One region of the Staphylococcus piscifermentans genome, then DNA from elsewhere that is predicted to be linked to it. Evidence: riboswitches for the same ligand, from Rfam matches in the RefSeq annotation. Region 1 holds a riboswitch; each other region holds the start of a gene.
The links. Region 1 has a riboswitch for S-adenosylmethionine ahead of CKV71_RS07620 (O-acetylhomoserine aminocarboxypropyltransferase/cysteine synthase family protein). Riboswitches for the same ligand answer to the same signal wherever they lie in the genome.
Positions count from the first base shown of each region.

Region 1 (6,252 bases):
TTTTTACAAAAAGAATCCGGAACGTTTTGCTGAAGAAGAAGCACAACGCGAAGCAATCAAACAGCAAAAAAATGGTAAGCAGGACTAAACAATTAGTTCCGCTTACCATTTTTATATTTATAAACATTCTATTATCATCCTGAAATATTAATTTCATCATGATTCCATCTATTTTTTTCCATCATATCGGCCCAATTTTGGAAGAGTTGCTGAGCATAAGGAATCCAATAAGCAGGAAGTGGTGTGAGCGTTTCTCCTCGGAAATAATTCTTAGGTTTAGCAGCCGCTTCCCCATTCTTCTCACTATCCCTCTGATACTCATTCAACAACGTCTCTGGCTCATATTCAAAGTGGCCACCGATATATAAATCAGTCTGACCTTTATTAGAAATGAAATCCACTCCGGTATAAGGACTATAGGTAACCACATCTAAATCCGCTTCCTCCATCACCTCATAAGGATCCATGAAGGAACCGCGAGATTGCGGAATAATATATTCAGGAATCTCGCACAATACTGGATGGGCTTGCATAATATGATAACGGTAAATTCCCGTTAATTTTTCAGGAAACATTCTTTTGTGAATACCGTAACGATAATTCAAAGCAAATTGTGCACCCCAGCAAATAAATAGACGTTGTTTCACATGAGTTTCTGACCACTCATAGATAGACTTTAATTCCTCGATATAATCTACTTCAGAAAAATCAAGATGTTCAACAGGTGCTCCTGTCATAATTAAACCATCATAATAATGATCCTTGATATCATCAAATTCCTGATAATACTGCTCCGCATGCACATTTGAAGAAGTTCGGCTTTGATGAGTCACTGGATAGATAAAATCAATATTAATCGGATGATCCGTTTGTCCAAGCAATCGCAGCAGTTGTCTTTCTGCATCTTCTTTTACCGGCATTAAATTAACAATCAAGAGATTTAAACCATCGTTGATTCTGTGATTTGCAAAATCGATGTGCTCCTCTTGTAATATAGGCAGTATAGGAATTTTATTCGTAAATAACATGTTAAATCGCTTCTAATCCTTTTTCCAAGTCATTAATGATATCATCAATATGTTCAAGACCTACAGAAATACGAATAGTTTCAGGAGTAATGCCTGCAGTCAGTTGTTCCTCTGGAGTTAATTGAGCATGTGTCGTAGAAGCTGGATGAATCACTAATGATTTCGCATCGCCTACATTCGCAAGCAATGAGAATAATTCTAACGACTCGATAAATTTAATGCCTGCCTCATAACCGCCTTTAACACCGAAAGTGAAAATAGAACATGCACCTTTAGGAAGATATTTTTCTTTTAAGTCATAGTACTCACTAGAAGGAAGTCCTGCGTATTTCACCCATTCTACCTTGTCGTGATTATCTAAGAACTTAGCAACCTTTTCAGCATTTTCAACATGACGTTCCATTCTTAAAGATAACGTCTCTAATCCTTGGAGGAGTAAGAAAGCATTTAAAGGAGACAGACAAGCGCCTGTGTCACGTAACAACGTCGTTCTGATTTTGAATGCTAAAGCAGCTTCACCAAAGGCATCCGCAAATACTAAATCATGATAAGATGCATCAGGTTCAGTCAAACCAGGGAACTTGTCATTTTGTTTCCAATCGAAGTTGCCGCCATCTACTACGACGCCTCCCATAGATGTCCCATGTCCGCCAATAAATTTAGTAGCTGAATGTACTACGATATTCGCACCATGTTCTAAAGGTCTGAATAAATATGGAGAAGCAAAAGTATTATCCACGATTAATGGGATTCCCGCTTCATGCGCAATTTCTGCTAATTTCTCTACATCTTCTACATTACCTTCAGGATTACCGATTGTTTCAATATAAATAGCTTTAGTATTATCTTTAATGGCGTTTTTAACTTCATCAAAGTTTTTGCTGTCCACAATAGAAACATCAATACCGTACTTAGGCAAAGTATGACTGAATAAAGTATATGTACCGCCATATAAAGTAGAACTTGCTACAATGTAATCTCCTGCTTCAGCCACTGTTTGCACAGCATACGTAATAGCCGCCATACCAGAACCTACTGCTACCCCTGCAACGCCGCCTTCTAATTCCGCAACACGTGTTTCAAAGACTGCCACAGTTGGATTCGTTAAACGAGAATAAATATTACCTAATGCATTTAAACCAAATAAATCTGCCGCATGTTGCGTATCATCGAATGTAAAAGATGTCGTTTGATAAATCGGAACTGCTCTCGAATGCGAAGTAGGATCTACCACCTGTCCTGCGTGTAATTGCAATGTTTCAAATTTAAAATCGTTTGTCATGTTCTATTTCCCCCTTATTAACATAAAAAATAAGCCTACCTGAAAAGATAGACTTTAAATCTCTTATCTTTCAGGTCTTCACCTGCTGGAATTAGCACCTAACTTAAATAGGTTGCCTGGTATCGTCGGGCCAGTCCCTCCACCATTCTGGATAAGTTTTATATAATTTAATCAGAGTATAAAACTAATCTTTCCTCTTGTCAACAGACTATTCTCATTTTTCAGAAATTAATTTAGAATTCGCTTGTTGAAATACACTGACTTAGCGCGCTCTTAAAAATAAAAACCCGATTGCCGAGCTTTCAGACAATCAGGTTTCCTTTTTTCGTATTCTATTGTTTAGAACGAATGACACGCAGTACTTTCAACATATTCTGCCATAGTGAACTATGTCTAGAATACACTAAGTATCTCGGTTCCCAATGAGGTTTGAACTTTTCTTTGTATTGTCTTAATCCGCGGAAGCGATATAAATTGTTGAAGTTTTCGAATATGCGACCTGCGATACGTTCATTCAAATAAGAGAACTCTGTTTGTCCAACATTAGATAAGGTCGCCATTCCCATGTTGAATGCCTTATAATCGTGTTCTTGGCCCCATAACAGCAGATGGAGGTATAAACCATCCATCAATGGTAAATCAACGTCAGGGAGCCAACGGATAAGGTCTACAGAGAATGAATCATTATAATGCGTCGGCATTAAACTGCTGAAGGCAATAATTCTGCCGTCTTTTTCTTTTAAGATACCGACCGGTGCTTTAGAGATATAACTGTCTGTAAACTGGCCGACTGAAAAATGCATTTCATTTTTTCCATCCAGCCATGCATCACTGACATGTTTCAGTTGTTTCATCAATTCCGGTGAAAATGGCGGTTCTATAATTTCAAATTGAATCTCTTGATCAGCAATTTTATTCAAAGTCGCTCTAAAGCCTCTGCGTTTCTTACCTGAAGTCGTAAAGGTCGTTAAATCAATTACCGCTTCTTCCCCTAATTTAAAGAACTGATTACCGAAATCATGATACAACGGCATATAACGATCGCTCGCTTGATAGAAAATCACTTCATAGCCCATCTTCACTGCATAATCATAAATCGTCTCTAATAAATGGTGGAAACGTTCCGGATTACCGATAGGGTCTCCAAGTACAACTAAAGCATTGGATTTGTAGCGGTACATCACAAATGCTTCTTCAGATTCATCCATAAATACTTCTTTATCCCCACTATAGATAAGGTGGCTTAAATAGTTGCCGCCGTATTGCTGGATAATCTCTGTACAACGTTCGAAATCTGGTTGCGGACGTTCTTTAGAATACGCTTGTTCAAATAACCAGACAATAAATGCCACAAGGATAAAAATGACGAGTGCTGTCAACCATAAATAATAACGTAAGAGAGAATTATCTAATTCCATCTTGTATGCATCTAACGCATTCAACACTAATTTAATAATATAATGATTTAAAATCAGCATACCTGCACTGACAAAAAACATAGCGACAATATGACGCAGTCGAAGCGGGCGTTTCAAAATCGGTGTTTTATTGAATGAATAAACCAACAATGCGAAAAGAACTACAAGCCAAAACATCAGCAATACCGATGTATTCATATACAAGGTAATTGCAAAAATGATAATAATCGCGAATAACGCAAATAAAATGGCACGTCTGCTTTGTTTAAAAATCCCTCGTACATTTAACATTAAAATTAAACAAGCACTCGTATGAATCGTCACAATAATATAGTAAAACATGTGATTAGGATCATATAATCCATCATAAATAATCGATACATTATTTAATAAGAACATCAAGCTGGTAAAAGCGACTAAAATTCCTAAAGATAACGAGGGAATCTTAGAAACGACAGCCTTTTGATAAGAAAATAAGAAACTAGTGACTTCTTTTGCCGGTGTATAATATCTGGATTGTTCAATGTAGCGTCTGGCAGAAGTACCAAATTCAAAGATAGATAATATCATTGAAATAAGCAACGGTATAAAGTAATAAGCAAAACGATACATTAAGAGACCTAGCAATATCTTTTCTTCTGGTAAGCCTAGATGTTTCAAGCCTACTAAAATCACGACATCAAAGGCCCCGAATCCGCCAGGGATGAAACTGATCAAGCCTGCTATGGCAGCAATAATAAAGATACCAATCACTGAAGTATACGGCACATCTAAATGGACGACACGCAATGAAAAGTACAATACTGTACTAGCAGCAATCCATTCAACCGCTGAAACCATCGTAAGATAAACACCTGTTAACCGATGATTCTGTTGAACCGGCTTCTTGATGGTAAAAATGATAAATGCCGGTAAGAATAGTGCCACGACATACATCATAATATGTACAGCAGGATAGCGATATAACAAATGAGATGCATTGAAGATATGTGTGACTACCAAAATCGATAGGAAACTCAATCCTGTCAACATTGATAGCAAGACTAACGAAATGTAATGCATCAATGTCTTTGTATCTTTAGTATAATTTCTATAAACTGCCAAACGCATACCTGCGCCGATAAATCCACCAAATCCAATAATAGAATTCAAGGCATTTATAATATAACTAATTCTGAAGATCTTCCCTAATGGTATCGTCAACTTCAGTGTGCGAACCATTATAAAGTCATAAAAGCTGAGCAGTAAAATAGATGCGGCACCGATGGCAAACACACCTGTCAACTGTACCCTATTCAATTTTTCAAAGAGAATAAAAGCCTTTTTAAAATCCATGTGCGCAATTTCTCTATACAAAATAGTAGCTACAACGATAAATAAAACTGTAGCAAAAACGATTTTCGCTATGGTGAACAAGCGACCTTTTAATTCTTTTGACATTTTTTCACTCAATTCTTAATTGATATTTTTTAGTTATTCTTTAATTATTTAACTCATTAACCAGCAAATAATATCGACTTACTTAGTAAAAATATACCACAACCGTAAGCGATTCAAAACGTAAAAACAGACATAACCACCTAACAATAGTGTCATGCCTGTTTGATTGCTTGTATTAACGTACTTCGTTGTTAGGATTATCTTTCCATTCTTCATTCTCAACTTCATAAGGCTCTGAATCTTGTCCGTAATAGCGGTTATAGCGACGTTTGAAGATATCAAAGAGGTGCATCACTAGTACTTTTAAGACAGCATATCCTGGTATTGCTAAGATAACACCGACAATACCTAATAAATTTCCAGCACATAAAAGTACGAAAATAATCGTTAACGGATGTACTTTTAATGTTTTGCCCATGACATTTGGTGAAATAAAGTGTCCTTCAAAGAATTGTACCAAAGTCCACACAATTACGAGTTTCAATAACATAATCGGTGAAGTAATCAATGCCATGACAATCGCGGGTGAAATCGCAATGGTAGGCCCTAAATAAGGAACTACACTTGTTACTGCTGCGATACATGCAAGCACTAAACTGTAATCTAATCCGATAATCGAATATCCGATAAATAGCAGAATACCGATACATAATGATACAAACATTTGACCTTGAATGTAAGAACCAACCTGTAAGCTCATACTTTCAATTATTTCATGAAAGTCTTGACGGAATTTCGGCGGTACAATTCTAATTGCCATTTCTTTAAAGTGATGACCGTCTTTCAAGAAGAAGAAGAGTACAAAGGGTGTCGTAACTAAAACTACTCCGACATTAACAACCGCTTCCGCAAACGACATCACTTTTGTTCCGAAGCCATCAAAATAATCCGAAACCATACCAGGCACTTTTTTCGCAAATTTATCTAATTGGTCTTGAATCTGACCATAAAAGCTTGAGAACCCTGTGCCTCTCGACATGCTCGTCACTCGATCAACAATGTCATTAAATTTATCAACATAGCGCGGTACGTGATGACTGAATGTTTTGATTTGACCTCCAATAACCGGGATTAATAAGTTAAC
Region 1 covers NZ_LT906447.1:1,617,323-1,623,574, forward strand. Annotated here, with positions in the region: gene msrA (peptide-methionine (S)-S-oxide reductase MsrA) at 1-88, shown strand, start outside; gene CKV71_RS07615 (homoserine O-acetyltransferase/O-succinyltransferase family protein) at 135-1,028, opposite strand; gene CKV71_RS07620 (O-acetylhomoserine aminocarboxypropyltransferase/cysteine synthase family protein) at 1,030-2,310, opposite strand; SAM riboswitch class I at 2,371-2,468, opposite strand; gene mprF (bifunctional lysylphosphatidylglycerol flippase/synthetase MprF) at 2,643-5,168, opposite strand; gene CKV71_RS07630 (AI-2E family transporter) at 5,344-6,252, opposite strand, start outside.

Region 2 (6,252 bases), 810 kb from region 1:
ACATCAAGAAGATATTAATTATATCTTAACTTCCCAATATATTGATATTTCTTGTACGCCTCAGGTTATTTCAAAATTAATTCATGCGCTAGCTACAAAAAACATTGATGTTTTAGGTGCAAACTATCGTCCGAAAGTCTCTCAATATAAACACAGCACTATTTCTTAGTAACAAAACATTATATTGAGCGTAACAAAATTAAATGCAGCATTCTTAAATGGCTTTAAAAGTGTTACTCATCGCTTTTGAAGTCTTTTTTCATCTTCACTAATTATTTTTTATGGAAGCGTTGTCTTTTTGTAAAGTTAATATTAAAATAATATTAATGTTTTGTAAAAAGGAGGCGTTTCTATGTTTAATTTTTTAAAACCCCCTTCTCCTCGACAACCATTGCCGAGCGATGAAGTGGACCATACATATAAAAAATTAAGGTTACAAGTATTTTTAGGAATTTTTATCGGTTATGCAGGCTATTATTTATTGCGTAAAAACTTTTCATTAGCTATGCCTGATTTAATTGATCAAGGCTTCAGCAAAGGGGAATTAGGTATTGCCTTATCTGCTGTGTCTATTGCTTATGGTTTTAGTAAATTTGTGATGGGAATGGTCAGTGACCGCAGTAATGCCAGGATTTTCTTAAGTTTAGGGTTGATATTGACAGCGATTGTAAACTTGCTCTTAGGTTTTGTGCCTTTCTTTACTTCAGGCATACTGATTATGTTTATCATGCTCTTCTTGAACGGTTGGTTCCAAGGTATGGGTTGGCCGCCGTCCGGACGTGTTTTAGTACATTGGTATAGTGTCAGCGAGCGTGGTAGTAAAACTGCTTTATGGAACGTTGCACACAATGTCGGCGGCGGTTTAATGGCACCGATTGCCACATGGGGAATCTCAATGACTGCTCTGTATAATTTCGGTTATTTAAAGGGCTTTGAAGGTGCATTTATTTACCCTGCATTATTTGCGATTGTGATTGCAATTATTGCTTTCTTCTTAGTTAGAGATACACCGCAATCTCAAGGACTTCCACCTATTGAGGTCTACCGCGATGATTATCCTAATGCTTCAAAAGAAACTATGGAGACTGAATTGACTACGAAAGAGATTCTCTTCAAATATGTATTGAACAATAAGTGGGTATGGGCTATTGCCTTTGCCAACATCTTTGTCTATTTCGTACGTTATGGAGTACTGGATTGGGCGCCAGTGTATCTTAGTGAAGAAAAACATTTTGATATGAAAGCATCTGGTTGGGCTTACTTCTTATATGAATGGGCTGGAATACCTGGTACATTGTTGTGCGGTTGGCTATCAGATAAATTATTTAAAGGACGTCGTGGACCTGCTGGATTCTTCTTTATGTTAGGTGTAACGATTTTCGTGCTTATCTATTGGTTGAACCCTGCCGGCCATCCTTGGATTGATAATCTTTCCTTAGTGGCAATCGGTTTCTTAATCTATGGTCCTGTGATGTTGATTGGGTTGCAAGCACTTGATTATGTTCCGAAAAAAGCTGCCGGAACAGCCGCCGGACTTACTGGATTATTCGGTTACTTGTTCGGTGCAGTGATGGCGAATATTATCTTAGGATTTGTCGTTGATCATTTTGGTTGGGATGTTGGATTTATACTGCTTACTGTTATCAGTATACTTGCAATGTTGAGCTTTATCTTAACTTGGAATAAACGTGGTCAAGAAACAGTTTAATAGATAAAAAGAAGCGGTACATGCTCACTACAAAGTGGCGTACCGCTTCTTTTTCTTCTAATTTTTAAAATTCTTCTTGTTCTTTCTGCATTTCCGTCAAAATATCTTGCAGCTTAATAAACATGTTCTCAAAGCCATGCGCTGTTGAGTCATGATATTCTTTTTTCTGCTGCTTATATTCTAAGGTAGTCCAGCGTCGTTCTTTCGGAACAACAGCAGTATATCGGAAATTCATTTGTGTAATGTCAGCACCTGGTTCACGTTCAAAGATTTCAACTTCGATGGTATCTTCTTTGTCGCTTAATTCAGGCATGCCGATAGTCATCACAATACGATTCGGTGCTTCTAGTTCTTGGAAGACACCTGTAATTTTATTCATCTTGCCATTACGTTCATCAACGATTTCGTAACGTCGCCCTTCTTCAGGAATCAAGTCGATGGACTTATTAGTTCGATTAGAAGTCATAAACCAACGTCTCATAATATCGGCATCTGTCCACGCTTGATAAATCAATTCAGGATTAATACGCATTAATCGCTCCAACGAAATGACCACTACGTCATTTTCTATGTTATATCTTGCCACTCTGTCGTCACCTACTTTCACACTTAACCTTATTTTAACGTATTTCTAGTGCATAAGACAAAATAATCGTCCTCTATCTGCTTCACTTCATGCACCGTTTTGTTAGTTTTGCAACAAGATTACTTTAACATTTTTCTTGTGTGGAAGTAAAAATTAATTATGCCTCTTTCCCAGCTTTCTTTTTATTTAATCTAGGAAGGTTAAAGATGATTGCCACTAATCCACTTAAGCCGAGCATTACCGGATAAATGGAATAAGGCATCAGCATAAAGGGTGAAACACCGGCTACTCCAGCTGCAGCAATGACTTGCGGACTGTAAGGTAGTAAACCTTGGAAGCAGCTGCCGAAAATATCTAGAATACTGGCGGACTTTCTAGGGTCGATATCATATTCATCCGCAATGTTTTTAGCCAACGGACCGGCCATTAAAATAGAAATCGTATTGTTGGCTGTAGAAATATCTGCGGCACTGACTAAACTTGCAATCCCAATTTCGGCGCCACGTCTGGATTTCACACGGCTTCGTACAAAGTTCAGCAGCCAAGTAATACCGCCATAGTGCTGGATTAAACCAATTAAACCACCGATCATCAAAGCAATAATGGCAATATCTTCCATACCGATCATACCTTCAGAGGCCGCTTTCAAGAATTTAATCCAATTGAACGATCCATCTAATAAGCCGATAATTCCTGAAAGCACAGTCCCTCCAATTAACACAATAATTACATTGACGCCAATCAGAGCTAAAATTAATACTAATAAGTAAGGAATAACTTTAATCAAGTCATAGTCATAATTCTTTGCGCTGTTGATGCTTGCGCTATGCGTTAAGATGCCCAAGATGATCATTGAAAGTATCGCACCTGGCAACACAATCCGGAAATTCACTTTAAACTTGTCGCTCATGCGTGTATGTTGCGTACGCACCGCTGCGATGGTAGTGTCTGAGATCATCGATAAATTGTCACCGAACATCGCACCGCCTACTACAGTCGCCATGGCAAGTGCGGAAGGAATGTCCGTTGCTTGGCTGATACCAAATCCTACCGGTGCAATAGCGGCTACTGTCCCTACTGAAGTTCCCATCGAAATCGATACAAACATACAAATGACGAATAATCCGATAATCAGCAAGTTGCCGGGGATTAAGGATAATCCAAGGTTAACAGTTGATTTTACGCCTCCCATATCTTCAGTTACTTTTGAAAAAGCCCCTGCAAGTACAAATATCAAGACCATCAGAATAATATTGGAATGGCCTGCTCCTTTAGTAAAAACTTCTACTTTCTCAGCAAATTTTTGTTTGCGATTCATCAGCAATGCCACAATGACTGCAATCGTAATCGCGATATTTAATGGCATTTTAGTAAAGTCTCCTGTAATAATGCCGACGCCTAAAAATAAACCGACGAAGACAATTAAAGGTATCAGTGCAAAAGCATTACCTTTCTTTTTCTCTTCAGCCATCTTCTACTCCACACCTCTCATTTCATAAATAAAAAACCTTTTTTCTGCGCTAAGAAAAAAGGATAAATATATCAATTCTTATCTCTTAGCAATCGATTGCTACGGGACTTGGCACACGCGTTTCCATGTTGCCGAGGCTTCAAAGTGCCCTTCACTCCACCTCTCTTGATAAGCACTATTTATTTTTAAATTGTGAATCTTTTTAAACTTATCACGCTCAACGGCTTGCGTCAATTATCTGAAGGTTAACTTTTGTTAAGCATTTATTCAGTCGGTCGTTGAATCGTAAATTCTTCGCCTAGTTTCACATAATCGTTTCCTGCTAAACGTCCTACAGGCTGCAAGGCTTGCACATTAATCTTGAATGGATCCATATAAACCGCATCGTCAATATGATATTGTACCACGCGTCCGATGATTAAATCGTTACCTGTTTCATCATCGCCTAATTCAATGAGACGGTCTAATTTGCATTCGAAGCGGATACTTGCCCCTTCAATTGCAGGGACGTCGACTACAGTGGAAGGAATTGTTTTAAAGTCTGTCCGTTTTAATTCATTTTCTGTCGGTGCAATAGGTGCGGCTGTTTGGTTGATTCCTTCAATCATGGAAAGTTGTGAAATATGCACCACAAACTCACCCATCGTCTCAATGTTGACAGATGTATCTTTGCGTTTGCCGTTCATACGTGCCGTCGAAATCATAATCATCGGCGGTTCACTGCTTACTACATTAAAAAAACTGAAAGGCGCTGCATTAAGATTGCCTTCTTTATCTTGAGAAGTCACGAAAGCGATAGGACGCGGTAATACGCTTCCGCTCAATAATTTATAATTATCTTTCTGCGTTAACTCGTTTGGATCGAATTGTTTCATACGCTCACCTCATTTTATTTATAATTGGTAGTTTTATAGTAGGAAAAATCAGCTCTAATTGCTAATGACTTGTTCATGATGACTCGCCCTTCCCCATTCAAAAACCCCCGGCTTCTGTTGCCGAGGGGGAAATAGTTAAGACGGGGCTGCGCTTCTAAGGTTTCTTTTCCAGAGCAGCAGTTTAATTAATTTGTTTACCGCCTGTTACACCATAGACTTGTCCTGTTGTATAGCTGGATTCGTCTGAGGCTAAAAGAACGTAGGTGCTGGCTAATTCAACAGGTTGACCTGAGCGTCCCATCATGGATTGTTGACCGAATTCTGGAATTTTATCTTGCGGTTGTCCACCTGAGATTTGTAATGGTGACCAGAATGGACCTGGCGCGACTGAATTGACACGGATGCCTCTTTCGATTAATTCTTTCGCAAGGCTCTTAGTCAAGGAAATAATCGCTGCTTTGGTTGCGGCATAGTCATGCAATAATGGATTCGGATCGTAACCTTGAATAGAAGTTGTTGTTGTAATTGTACCGCCTGGTTTCAAGTATTCTAAAGCCTTTTGCGTAGTCCAGAAGATGGGATAGACGTTCGTTTCAAAGGTATTCGTGAAATCTTCTGTTTTGAAGTCTTCGAATTTCTCATGGTATTGCTGATAGCCTGCCACCATTGTGACATTATCTAATCCGCCTAGACGGTCATTTGCATATTCTACGAGTTCATAGTTGAAATCTTCGTTCGTAATATCGCCCGGTAGTAAGAAAACTGTGCCGCCTTTATCTTCGATGACACGTTTCACATCTTGTGCATCATCTTCTTCTTTCGGATGATAATTGATAACAACAGATGCACCTTCTCTAGCATAAGCGATTGCTACAGCGCGTCCGATAGCTGAGTCGCCACCAGTTACTAACATTTTCAAGCCTTCTAAACGACCATGTCCAACGTAAGACTCCTCACCACAATCGGGTTTCGGTTCCATATCTTTTTGCAGACCTGGCCAAGGTTGTTCTTGTTTAGGAAAATCTTTATCTGTAAATTTTTTGCGTGGATCTGGAAGTGCCATTTCTATCACTCCTAATAAGATTTGATAGTTTTGTTATACCCTGCCTTTAAAATTCCATTCATGATTACATTAAAATAACTTTTGAATTAATTTAACAAGATAATCAGGCGCTGTTTCCAAAATTCGTTCATCCGGTTGATACTTCGGATGATGCAGGTCGTAGTCGCTTTCGGAACCGATAAATGCAAACACTCCAGGTACAGTATCGCTCAGTGCTGAAAAATCTTCTCCGATTGTTTTCGGTTCTCCGAGGATTTGAACACTATAGCCCGTTTCTTCAGCCGCTTCAACCGCCTTCTCTGTCAATGCTTCATCGTTTATTACAGCATTCGGCAAATGAATATATTCCAATTCAATATTCGCGTCAAACGCTTTAGCAATTCCTGCACATAAATCTTGCAAGCGTTCCTCTGCCTTTGCTCTCGTTGCAGCATTAAAGGTACGCACTGTGCCCTGCATATACGCTTGGTCCGGAATCACATTCCACGTATTACCTGCTGAGACTTCGCCAATCGTTACCACCGCTGAATCAAATGCCGAGACATTACG
Region 2 covers NZ_LT906447.1:809,787-816,038, reverse strand. Annotated here, with positions in the region: gene CKV71_RS03405 (hypothetical protein) at 1-169, shown strand, start outside; gene glpT (glycerol-3-phosphate transporter) at 353-1,708, shown strand; gene CKV71_RS03395 (SRPBCC family protein) at 1,773-2,294, opposite strand; gene CKV71_RS03390 (Na+/H+ antiporter NhaC family protein) at 2,452-3,765, opposite strand; SAM riboswitch class I at 3,841-3,940, opposite strand; gene CKV71_RS03385 (flavin reductase family protein) at 4,029-4,640, opposite strand; gene CKV71_RS03380 (SDR family oxidoreductase) at 4,822-5,703, opposite strand; gene CKV71_RS03375 (amidohydrolase) at 5,773-6,252, opposite strand, start outside.
Region 2: linked by a shared signal. The riboswitch ahead of CKV71_RS03390 (Na+/H+ antiporter NhaC family protein) and the one ahead of CKV71_RS07620 (O-acetylhomoserine aminocarboxypropyltransferase/cysteine synthase family protein) in region 1 are both predicted to bind S-adenosylmethionine.

Region 3 (6,252 bases), 650 kb from region 1:
TCTGGTACGTTCATTCCATTTTCTAGACCTGCAATCATACCAGCCACTGTGCTGTCACCAGAGCCGACAGTATTGATTACTTCACCTGTCGGAACTTCAGCTTTGATTTGATGTTTATCATCAATATAAATCGCTCCATCACCGCCGAGAGATACAATGACTGCATGTGCACCCTTCGCCAATATCTCTGTACCGAAACGCACTACATCTGCATCTGATTTAATTTGTGTATTGAACATTACTTCCAACTCATCTTTATTCGGTTTTATAAAGAAAGGATGGTAAGGTAATACCGCTTCTACCAAATGTTTCTCTGCATCTACTACTAACTTCGCGCCTGTTTCTTTCGTGATTTGTGCAATTTGCACATAAGCATCATCCGGGATACTCTTAGGCACGCTGCCTGCTACCACAACTGTGTCTTCTGCTGAAGTTTGTTTAATTTGAGAAAGTAAAGATTGGAAAGCTTCTTCTGAGATAGCGGGCCCATTAGCGTTAATTTCTGTTTCTTGTCCTGACTTTAATTTCACATTGATTCTTGTATCTTCTTCTACTTCAATGAAGCCTGTCGGAATTTGCGCACTTTCCAAAGCATTTTTAATAAATGCACCCGGAAAACCTCCGATAAAACCTAAAGCTGTGGAATCCGTATTTAAAGTTTTCAATACTCGAGAAACATTAATACCTTTGCCTCCAGCAAATTTGTAAGTTGCATTTGCGCGATTAAGCCCTCCTGTGGCAAAATCAGCAACTTTCATTACATAATCAATAGACGGATTGAATGTTACCGTATATATCATGATTGTCCTCCTTCTAATACGAATTGTTTATGATAGGCTTTGATATCTTGGCGTTGCAATGCTTTGTTGGAAGTTACAATCAAAGCTTGTTTTTGTTTTGGCAAATGAACGTTTGCGAAGTAAGTATGCGCGAATTTGGATGAATCGAGTAAAATAAAGATTTGTCCTCCCGATTGCATGGCCGTTTCTTTCACATAAGCTTCTTGTTCATCAGGCGTAGACAGCCCTTTCTCTAAATCCACACCATTCATACCAATAAAAACTTTGTCGAAATGATATCTTTTTATTGTTTCTATAGCTTTCGGACCAACTGCCGCCAAAGTATTCGGCTTAACTTCTCCACCGATGACGATAGTTTTAAACCCTTTTTGTAATAATGCTTCTACATGAGTCAGTCCGTTAGTTACGGCGACGATATTTTGAGCGGTGATATAGTTGATCATTTCATAAGTTGATGAACCGGCATCAATATAGATACAGTCATTATCTTCCACTTTCAGAGCAGCTGCTTTCGCAATTTCTCTTTTTTCTTGTGTATTGCGTCCTTTCTTCTCAGACAATTTAGGTTCACTGAGTGAAGTTGTCTTTAAAGTAGCACCGCCATGTACACGTTGCAGTTTACCTTGATGCTGCAACTTAGATAAATCGCGGCGAATAGTGGAAGCACTGCAGCCTGTCATCTCAATCAATTCTTGCAAAGTCAGAAATTCTTTCTCCTTTAATAAATTGATAATGACCTCAAATCTTTTTTCCGTAATCATATCGTCACCTCATTTCTATTTCATTATAATGTTTCCGCTTACATAAATCAACCAAAATCTTTCATTTTCATTCAAAAACAATCATTTAAAAGTAAAAAAAGAGAACAGAATGCCGAAATAACATAATTTAAGTTATTTCATCGTTCTGTTCCGCTTCCTTAATCCATATGATGATTGGCGACATCAGCTAATGTCGCATTAGTTACTTTTGCTAAATCTTGTACATCCACTTCCATTTGAACGCCGCGCTGTCCGCCACTGACAAAGATTGTTTCCTGTTGCTCAGCAGACTGATCAATGACAGTAGGATAAAGATGTTTCATACCTACGGGCGAGCAACCGCCACGGATATAACCTGTTACTTTAGTAAGGTCTTGAAGCGGAAGCAAATGCAGTTTTTTCTCTTTAACCGCTTGAGCCGCATGTTTCATATTTAAATTTCCTTCAACTGGAATCACAAATACATACGGATCACCATCATTATTGATAAACACTAACGTTTTGAAAACTTGTTCCGGTGAAGCATCGATTAATTTAGCCACTTCTTGTCCTTCTATATGCGTTTTTCCCATTTTAAAGGTGCGTACTTCATACTGAATGCCCTCATTTTCTAAAATACGCATCGCATTTGTTTTCTTCTGTTTCATGTCATTCACCTCATGCCTCAAATATAGCATTTTTAGGCTTTTAAAAGAAACTCGTCTTGCTTATTTAATATTTTAGACAAAAAAAAACAAGGTGACTGACCATATCTTAGTGCTCGCAATCAGCGAACCTTTGTGTCAGATGCACCTTGTGAAGTGAAATCTTCAAATAAATGTTTGCTCGTTTTCAAGTTAATAGATGTAATCGAAATTACAAATGCTTTCTCTGCTTTATTTGTGTCTACATGTTGCTTACTTTCTGATTGTGCCTGATGACTAATGTCATTTCCAGCAACCGCGCTATAAGATGGAGGCGGTCCACTTTCTTTCGTTTCATTTGAAGAAACTTGCTTACCTTGCATAAAAGTTGAAACTCCATTTTGGAATTTAGCAAGCTCTGTTTCGTTCGATACTAAGACAAGTAGAAAAACCAGACAGCAAGTCAGAATGCCAGCATAAATCCATAATAATACTGTTCTCATTCTACTTCCCTCGTCGTTCTGTTATCGTGTTTACAATATTAACACACAAACAAAGCTAAATCTTTATGTAGCATGCTATTTAAACCAAATGTAATATACGTAATAAATGTAACACAAACGATATTTTTTAAAGGTGACAATTCTATTTAATGTAAGAGTTTTCAATTCAATAAACATCATGATTTCATCCATATAAAAAACGTGCAGGAAACACTTTTTTCATTTCGTTTCAGCTGCACGTCTTTACCTGCTTTTAATTCAATTATGTTACAAATTCAATACATTTAATTCGAACGTCATAATTTCAACTCTTTCAGTGCTTGTTCGATAGCTTGTTGAATGAAATGATGCGCAGCTGTTAATTGTTGAAGTTCCGCTTCTTCCAATTGAATTGGTAAGCGTTTTACAATTCCCTCTCTAGAGATTAAGGACAGTAAGCTGAGCGCTCCTTCTTCAAATTCATATTCCCCATGCACCGCTGCACTGACTGGTTCAATGCTTTGTTCATTGAGCAAAATAGCATGTGCGAGTTGTACAGCCGCTCTCGAAATAGCTGAATTCGTCCATCCTTTTTTCTGGAAGACTTCGAATGATACTTCGTCAATACGTTTGGAGATTGCATTCTTATCTATTGGTGTGTTGCCTGTTAAGCTTTCAAACTCCTCTAACTCAATACCATGGATTCTTACCCTGCTCCAAATCGGTACGCCATGCGAGCCATGTTCACCTAATAGAAATGCTTCTACATTTTTCGGATCCACTTTGTAATGATCTGCAATTAAAGTTCTGAATCTTGAAGATTCTAAGATTGTTCCTGTACCGATAACCTTTTCAGCAGGATAACCTGATGTCTGTCCTAAGTAAGTCATCGCATCTACAGGATTTGAAATCACTATAACAACAGCTTCTTGCGTTACTTGATTCAGCTGTTCAAATACTGAATGAATAATTGAACTATTCGCCCGTGTCAATAGGGTACGATCTGCCATATCTGGAGTAGCAGGTGCGCTTGCAGAAACAATCACTATTTCTGCATCCGCCAAATCTTGATAACTACCCTCATATGTCTTGATATGATGCGTGTGATTCAGTCCCTGTAAGTGATGATGGTCTAATGCTTCCCCATGTGCTAAATCTTTATTGGTATCTATTAAAACAATTTCTGAAAAAACACCTAGATACTGTGCATCCGTCAATACTTGGCTACCTACACGTCCTGTTCCGATAATTCCTAACTTTGTCATATGATTATCACCTGTTGTCAGTTATTTTGCTTCATATGGTACAACGTCTTTACCATATTTCTTCTCAATAAAGTTTTTCATATCTTTAGATTGCAAGACTTTGATGAGTTCTTGAAATTTCTTATCGTTCTTATGCCCTTCTTTTACCGCAAGGATATTAGCAAATGGAGATGATTTATCTTCCATGACAATCGCATCTTTAGAAGGTTTTAAACCGTTATCCATTGCATAGTTAGAGTTCATAATTACAGCTGCCCCTTCTCCGCTTTTATACGTTTTAGGTAAAAATTCTGCACCTTGTTGATTGTTGAATTTCAAATGTTTTTTGTTTTCTACAATATCGTCAAATTTGGCATCTTCTATTTTGACACCTTTCTTAAGTTTCACTAACCCTTCATTAACAAAGAAAGATAAGAAACGTCCTTCTTCAGCCGGGTTATTAGAAACATAAATCGTTGAGCCGTCTGGGATGTCTTTAATATTTTTATACTTCTTACTATAGACACCCATCGGCGTTGTAAATACTTTACCGACTTCTTCAATCTTATAACCGTGGGACTTTTTCTCCGCGTTTAAATAAGGGACATGTTGGAATAAGTTCGCATCTATATCTCCTTTATCCAACAATTTATTCGGTACTTTATAATCATTCACTACTTTAATTTCTAAGTCGTAACCTTTTTTCTTCATTTCTTCTTTCGCGTGTTCTAATACTTCTCCATGCGGTGCTGGAGATGCTGCTACGGTTATTTTCTTGTTTTCAGCACTTTTGCTTTGACCGCACGCCGCAAGTATAAAGATGACTGCTAACAATGCAAACAAACTTATGATTTTCTTCATGTTCATTGACACCTTCCTATGTATGAGTTCTTCAATAAAATCTACTCTTCCTTCACACAGAAAAAGACTTCCTCTGTAAAAGAGAAAGCCTTAAACACTTTCTCTCATCTTTATAAGCTTACGCTTAATGTGAATTAGCACCTTTTCATATAATGATGGTTGCCGGGCTTCGTCGGGCACTTCCCTCCGCCGCTCTGGATAAGAGTTTGATTGATTGAATTGTATTAAGATTACCACTAACTTAAAATGCGGTCAACGAGATTTTAAAATTTTCTGATAAATAATGGTTGCCAGAATATCTATTCACAACTTTTATGTCAACTGTTGTGAGCATAGATATACTGTCTCAATATTGAATTTTTACTTTAAGTTTCCAGAAGACACTTCATCTAATAACTGTCCTAAAGGTCCTTTGTACATTAATAAATATAAACTATTAATAAGCGCTTCTTTAGATATTCTGTCAGGATCAAGCACCCAAAATTTAATAGTAGAAATAATAGCACCTGCTATAAAACAATGAAAATATCTATAGGGAATAGTATTGATGTTTTTTTCATTGTTCAATATAGTAGTTAAATTTTGTGCTATAGTGTCAGACAATTTATCTTCGATAGCACTCCTTCTTTTCATATTAAATAAAACTTCATATAACTCAATATTCTTAAGTATAATTTCAACTATATTTTGAGGGACACCATTAAATAAGTCATTCAAACTTTTTTCATTTCTTTCTCTAAATGTAGATAGCGCATTATAATTTATATGTTTTTTGATGTTTTGAATTTCATTGTCTTCTAATGCAGTTAATAAATGGTACTTATCTGTATAATACTTATAAAATGTCGCTCTATTGATATCTGCTTCGTCAGCTATCTGTTGAATAGTTATTTCCTCTATCGAATAAGTTTTAAGCAATTGAATAAATGCACTGCTGATTGATTTTGTGGTACGTCTGACTCTGCGATCCATTTGTTCGTCTCCTTTTTTCGTTTCTAATTAACATCTTTATGATTGTAGCAACATCAGAAAATTACTTTTCTTACATATTTCTCTAATTTGTTGCTTAACATTCACATTCGTCCTAATTGATTATTGAGTATAGTTTTTACGAGTTTATAATAACACATAGAATGATAAGCAACATCGTGTTGCTTAAAATTAGGAGGAAATTTTATGAAGAAAAAATTACTATGGCTTATCCCTATTGCAGCAACACTTATCCTTATAATCTTAGCAACAGCCTTTTATCCTGCTTATAATCCGAAACCTAAAAATGTTCCTATCGCAGTATTAAATAAAGACAGTGGTTTTGAAGTTCAAGGTAAATCTATGAATATAGGAGAAAGTTTTATTGATAAACTAAAAGAAAGTAAAAATGAAACTATAGATTGGAAGCAAGTAGATAATACAAAAGAACTCAATAAAGGATTAGAAGATAATAAATATGTAGGAGCTATTGTGTTTGATAAAGATTTTTC
Region 3 covers NZ_LT906447.1:2,265,605-2,271,856, forward strand. Annotated here, with positions in the region: gene pfkB (1-phosphofructokinase) at 1-800, opposite strand, end outside; gene CKV71_RS10595 (DeoR/GlpR family DNA-binding transcription regulator) at 797-1,561, opposite strand; gene ybaK (Cys-tRNA(Pro) deacylase) at 1,720-2,208, opposite strand; gene CKV71_RS10605 (hypothetical protein) at 2,328-2,687, opposite strand; gene CKV71_RS10610 (lactate/malate family dehydrogenase) at 2,984-3,931, opposite strand; gene CKV71_RS10615 (MetQ/NlpA family ABC transporter substrate-binding protein) at 3,953-4,771, opposite strand; SAM riboswitch class I at 4,873-4,976, opposite strand; gene CKV71_RS10620 (TetR/AcrR family transcriptional regulator) at 5,132-5,743, opposite strand; gene CKV71_RS10625 (YhgE/Pip domain-containing protein) at 5,948-6,252, shown strand, end outside.
Region 3: linked by a shared signal. The riboswitch ahead of CKV71_RS10615 (MetQ/NlpA family ABC transporter substrate-binding protein) and the one ahead of CKV71_RS07620 (O-acetylhomoserine aminocarboxypropyltransferase/cysteine synthase family protein) in region 1 are both predicted to bind S-adenosylmethionine.

Region 4 (6,252 bases), 400 kb from region 1:
AGCTGTAACAACTCAAACAGTGCCTCAAACCTTAATTAAAAGATTCAATTTCTTCCATAATACGCGCCAAATCTTCAACATTATATTGAATACGGCCATGGAAAACAAATTTATTAAAGTATTCATCCAATTGTTCAGCACCAACAAGTACTTTAGTATTGGTATTTTGTGCATAATTCGAAATTGTCACAGCACCTTCATTTTTAGGATTGAAATAAAGTAGTGCCATTGGCGTATATTTCAAATTCAACTGACGTTGCAACGCATCCGCTAATTGTTCAACATAATGCAGTTGTTTCGAGTAATTCACAAACGTTGCAGATTGTTGATCGTCATTTTCATCTAATACTAAAGTTTGCGGTGTACGCTGATCTAAATTCAAGACATTGAAAACTTGTTCAATGGTAGGTAATTCAGCAAACTGTTTGCCGCTGATACCATTATAAACGTGCCCTTTTAAAAGTTGCGAGTCTATAATGTATAAACCTGTACGTGTTAACACTAAATGGCTGATACGTTCGATATCATTCATATCATTTTTCGGCAAGAAGATGTTTGCCATAATATGCATATCTTCAGGGCGAATACGTTTTTCTTTCACTAAGCGTTCTCTTATACCGATAAGACGCATATCAGTGATGTATTCGCTATGGTTTTTTGAAAACAGCTTCAATGCATCAATTTCACGATCTTTCGAATCGACTGTGGCATCAAAATCAGCACGTTGTTTTGTTACTGTTTTCTTATGTTCTACACGTTCTTTTTCAAGCTCATCTTCGTAATTATCTTTCAAGCTTTTTTCTTTTGCTTCATATTGTTCTTCTGCTTGCTGTTGTGCTTTCTTTTTACTGTTTAATGCAGTTAAGAATAATATTAAGAATATAACAGCTATGACTATCGCTGCTACTAAACCAATTTCCAATGGTCCCATACATATTCCGCTCCTTTACTTGTCTTACGTTTCATTATAAAGGAAAGTTTCGATTCTATCGATAATAATCCTGAATTTCATGCAAAAATCGCAGAATTATGCTTGGACCGCTTCTTTCAATACATCCACTTTATCTACACGTTCCCAAGGCAATGCAATGTCTGTACGGCCGAAATGACCATAAGCTGCAGTTTGTTTGTATATCGGGCGTTTTAAATCCAACATTTTAATAATACCTGCTGGACGTAAATCGAAATTATCACGTACCGCTTCTACTAATTTGCCTTCAGAAACTTTTCCAGTTCCAAATGTATCGATGGAAATTGAAACAGGTTCTGCTACACCGATAGCATAAGCAAGTTGGACTTCACATTTATCAGCTAATCCTGCCGCTACAATATTTTTAGCTACATAGCGTGCTGCATAAGCTGCTGAACGGTCTACTTTTGTTGGATCTTTACCGCTGAAGCATCCGCCGCCATGACGCGCAAAGCCGCCATAAGTATCAACGATAATTTTACGACCAGTCAAGCCTGCATCACCTTGTGGCCCGCCGATTACAAAACGGCCTGTCGGATTGATGAAGAACTTAGTTTCATCATCTAATAATGATGAAGGTACAATTGGGTCGATAACATGTTTACGGATATCCTCTTGAATTTGATCTAATGTTATTTCTTCAGCATGTTGTGTTGAAATTACAATTGTATCAATACGAACTGGTTTATCATTTTCATCATATTCTACTGTAACTTGCACTTTTCCGTCAGGACGCAAGTATTTTAAAGTACCATCTTTACGTACATCTGATAAACGTTTCGCAAGTTGATGCGAGAAGAAAATCGGTGTCGGCATATACGTATCAGTCTCGTTGGTAGCGTATCCGAACATTAAACCTTGGTCCCCTGCACCTGTAGCTTCAATTTCTTCTTCGCTGATTTCATTTCTATATTCTAAAGCGCGGTCCACTGCTTGCGCAATATCAGGAGATTGTTCATCAATCGCTGACATCACTGCCATTGTTTGGTTGTCATAGCCGTATTTCGCTCTTGTATAACCGATTTCTTCAACTGTATCTCGTACTACTTTTGGAAAATCCACATAAGTGGAAGTAGAAATTTCCCCGACAATCATAGCCATTCCCGTAGTGACTACTGTCTCACATGCCACCCTTGCATCTGGATCTTTCTTTAATAATTCATCCAAAATAGCATCTGAAATTTGGTCTGCTATTTTATCAGGATGTCCTTCTGTAACAGATTCTGACGTAAATAATCTTCTATTATTCGACATAACTGACTCCTTTTGATTTTAATTACGAAAATTCTCTATCTATGAGCTCAAATTAAAAAGGGCTTTCCACTATATATACATAGAGAGAAAGCCCTTTGACGTCCTTTCGCTCTTATCGTTCAAACGTCTTATATGACATTTGCAAACGGTTTGGCACCTTTCTCCAATAAGGAGAGGTTGCTGGGCTTCGTTGGGTCCATGTCCCTCCGCCACTCAGGATAAGAGAATCCGTTACAAATAATACTACCCAAACAAAATAAAATTGTCAATTACACGAATTGTTTTTTCATAAATCCGATGTGGAATAATGGATATAGTATGTTATACTATAAAAATGTAAAGGCTTACAATTACATTAATACTTACGCGCTGGAGGGGTTTTTAAAAATGGCAGTAGATGCACAAACAAATTTAAAAAAGTTGAATCATTTGATTGAAAAACCATCATCATTATTTCAACTTACAAAAACGCAACTTTACAACAAGATTTTAGACAATAATGAAGGCGAACTCACAGAACTAGGAGCAATCAATCAATTGACTGGCCAATACACAGGTCGTTCTCCTAAAGATAAATTTATTGTAAACGAACCTTCTTACAGAGATGCAATTGACTGGGGCTCAGTAAACCAACCTATCGAAGAAGAAAAATTCCTTAGATTGTATGATAAAGTTCTAGATTACTTAGACCAAAAAGATGAACTCTACGTCTTCAACGGTTACGCAGGAAGTGACCAAGATACTCAATTACGTTTAACTGTAGTTAACGAAATGGCTTGGCACAATTTATTCGCACATAACATGTTTATCCGCCCTTCTTCTAAAGATGAAGCAGAAAAAATTAAAGCGAACTTTACAATTGTTTCTGCGCCTCACTTCAAAGCAAACCCTGAAGTAGATGGCACAGCTTCTGAAACTTTCGTTATCATTTCTTTCAAACACCGTATTATCCTTATCGGCGGAACAGAATATGCGGGTGAAATGAAGAAAGGTATCTTCTCAGTAATGAACTATTTATTACCTCAACAAGATATCATGAGTATGCATTGCTCAGCTAACGTGGGTGAAAAAGGCGACGTTGCATTATTCTTCGGATTATCTGGAACAGGTAAAACAACTTTATCAGCAGCTCCAGATCGTAAATTAATCGGTGATGATGAACACGGCTGGAATAAAAATGGTATTTTCAACATTGAAGGCGGCTGCTATGCGAAAGCTATCAATCTCTCAAAAGAAAAAGAACCTCAAATTTATAATGCAATCCGTTATGGTACAATTTTAGAAAATGTTGTAGTCGAAGAAGATGGTAACGTTGATTTCGATGACAATAAATATACTGAAAACACACGTGCAGCATATCCTATCGACTATATCGATAATATTGCTAAACCATCAAAAGCAGCGCATCCGAATACAATCGTATTCTTAACAGCTGATGCATTCGGCGTATTGCCTCCAATTTCTAAATTAACAAAAGAACAAGCATTGTATCATTTCTTAAGTGGTTTCACTTCTAAATTAGCAGGTACTGAACGTGGTATCACTGAGCCTGTACCATCATTCTCTACATGCTTCGGTGCACCATTCTTGCCATTAAACCCTAAGAAATATGCTGAATTGCTTGGACAATTAATTGATAAACATGAAGTTGAAGTATATTTAGTAAACACAGGCTGGACTGGCGGAAAATACGGCGTAGGTCGTCGTATCAGCTTAAAATATACTCGTCGCATGGTTGATGCAGCTATTAAAGGCGAATTGAAAAATGCTGAATTTGAACAAGATGAAGTATTCGGTTTAAATGTTCCTAAAGACATTAAAGATGTACCGAAATCTATCTTACAACCAATTAATGCATGGAGTAATCAAGATGCTTACCGCGAACAAGCACAAGATTTAATTTCTCGTTTCGTAGAAAACTTCAAAAAATTCGGTGAGGATAGTCAAGAAATCGCTGAAAAAGGCGGCTTTAAAGCTTAATACTAGTTATAAAGGAGCTAAGACAGTTTTGTCTTAGCTCCGCTTTTTGGTTGGACGGATTAATTGTGGTGTGCATTGGAGGGAAACTGTCGAAGCGTGATTCGTCCGCCTATACAGTTTAGGGCCAAAGTGTCGAGGCTCAACTCGTCCGCCTATACAATTTAGGTCCAAAGTGTCGAGGCTCAACTTGTCCGCCTCTACAGATTACGACCAAAGTGTTAAAGCTCGACTCGCCCGCCTATACAGATTACGCCCAAACTGTCGAGGCTCGACTCGCCTGCCTATACAGATTACGCCCAAAGTGTTAAGGCTCGACTCGCCTGCCTATACAGATTACCCCCGCCTTCCTTTTAAAATCTCCCTAAACAAAAGTAGAAGCTAGGACATTATATGCCCCAGCCCAATTAACCTACTTATTATTTTCAATACAATCCATCCACTTATGAATAACTTCTAAAACTTCTTTCAACGCTTCTGGTCTTGGAACATGCCCTTCTTGCATTTGATAAAAGGTTTCATAGCGATGGCCGATGCGTTCTAAATATTCCGCTAAATAATAACCTTGATGGATACCTACTTGTTTATCTTTACCTCCATGTATGATTAAGATTGGAGGACTATTTTCGTCAATATATTGTAAGGCCTCTCTTTTTTCATATGCATCTAAATTCTTCTTAGGATGCCCTACCATTCTGCGTAACATTCCGCGTAAGTCTACGCGTTCTTCATACATTAAGTGTAAATCAGAGACGCCGCCCCAAATGATATAGCTGTCAGCTGGCAAATATTGAAATGTAAGCAAGCCTTGTAAGCCACCTCTAGAGAAACCGACGAGATGGACATAAGCCTCTGGGTAGAGATATTTCAATATATCCATAGCTTGAGTGACATCATGCAAATCATTTCCTGAGAATTCATCGCGGCCTTCGCTGCCATTATTTCCTCTATAGTAAGGTCCGAATACTAACGTATGAGGATCTGAAAATTGTAACAGACGTCCAGTACGAACGCGTCCGACTTTCCCTTTACCGCCGCGCAAATAAATAACGATACGTTGCACTTTTTCTTTAGGGCTCAACATTAAACCTTTTACTTTGAGATGATCGACCTCATAAGTTACTTCTTCTCCAATATGCGAAGCCAAATCAATCGGCATACGTTTTCTATTGATAAAGTCCAAGCGCACTCACTCTTTCTGCACATTTTAATATTACTTCATCAGTCAGTAAGAAACTTTTATCCTCAGCTGCAATATCGTTTAAGTTTCTACATATTACAGGTCCAGCGGTTTCTAAATAGTTCTCTTTGAGTTGTATACTTTTTACTTTTGCGGCAAATACATCTTTTGTAAACCAGCGTTCTCTATTAGGATAATACACTGTATATTGAGCAATATATTGCATCTGTTGAATAATAGCGCCAGTCTCTTCAAATAGTTCACGCTCTGCTGCAGCTTCGCTCGTTTCTCCCGCTTCTATTTTCCCTCCAGGAAACTCTATGCCACGCTTCTTGTGTCGAGTCAGTACAAATTCATCTTGATAAAAAGGAATTACCAGAACGTGTTCGCCATTTGCGGTATCTGTGGAATTCTTGTAATGCATCTCTATTTGATTATTAAATTGGTCATGAGTAATCACGTTCTACCACACTCCTTTGAATAATATGCTAAAATATAAATCGTTATGAGTTGGATTTACATTTATTTCTAAGAGTTGGAGGGATTATTTTGAAAAAACTCTTTCTAGGCATTATTTGGGTGTATCAACATTTTATTTCGCCACTTACACCCCCAACTTGTCGCTTCTATCCTACTTGTTCTAATTATACAAAAGAAGCCATTGAAGTTCACGGTGCGCTAAAAGGTTCCTGGTTAGGAATCAAACGTATCTCTAAGTGTCACCCTTTTCATAAAGGTGGCTTCGATCCAGTACCGTTGAAACATAACCATGAACATTGCGAACATCATCATTCATAAGGTGTTAATTTATTTTTATCTATTTTAGGGGGCATAAATTCAATGCGCCCCTCTTTTAATATGCCATTTTCTG
Region 4 covers NZ_LT906447.1:1,222,178-1,228,429, reverse strand. Annotated here, with positions in the region: gene CKV71_RS05700 (nuclease-related domain-containing protein) at 32-931, opposite strand; gene metK (methionine adenosyltransferase) at 1,028-2,224, opposite strand; SAM riboswitch class I at 2,334-2,449, opposite strand; gene pckA (phosphoenolpyruvate carboxykinase (ATP)) at 2,612-4,204, shown strand; gene CKV71_RS05685 (alpha/beta hydrolase family protein) at 4,614-5,384, opposite strand; gene ytkD (RNA deprotection pyrophosphohydrolase) at 5,368-5,841, opposite strand; gene yidD (membrane protein insertion efficiency factor YidD) at 5,931-6,179, shown strand; gene menC (o-succinylbenzoate synthase) at 6,170-6,252, opposite strand, start outside.
Region 4: linked by a shared signal. The riboswitch ahead of metK (methionine adenosyltransferase) and the one ahead of CKV71_RS07620 (O-acetylhomoserine aminocarboxypropyltransferase/cysteine synthase family protein) in region 1 are both predicted to bind S-adenosylmethionine.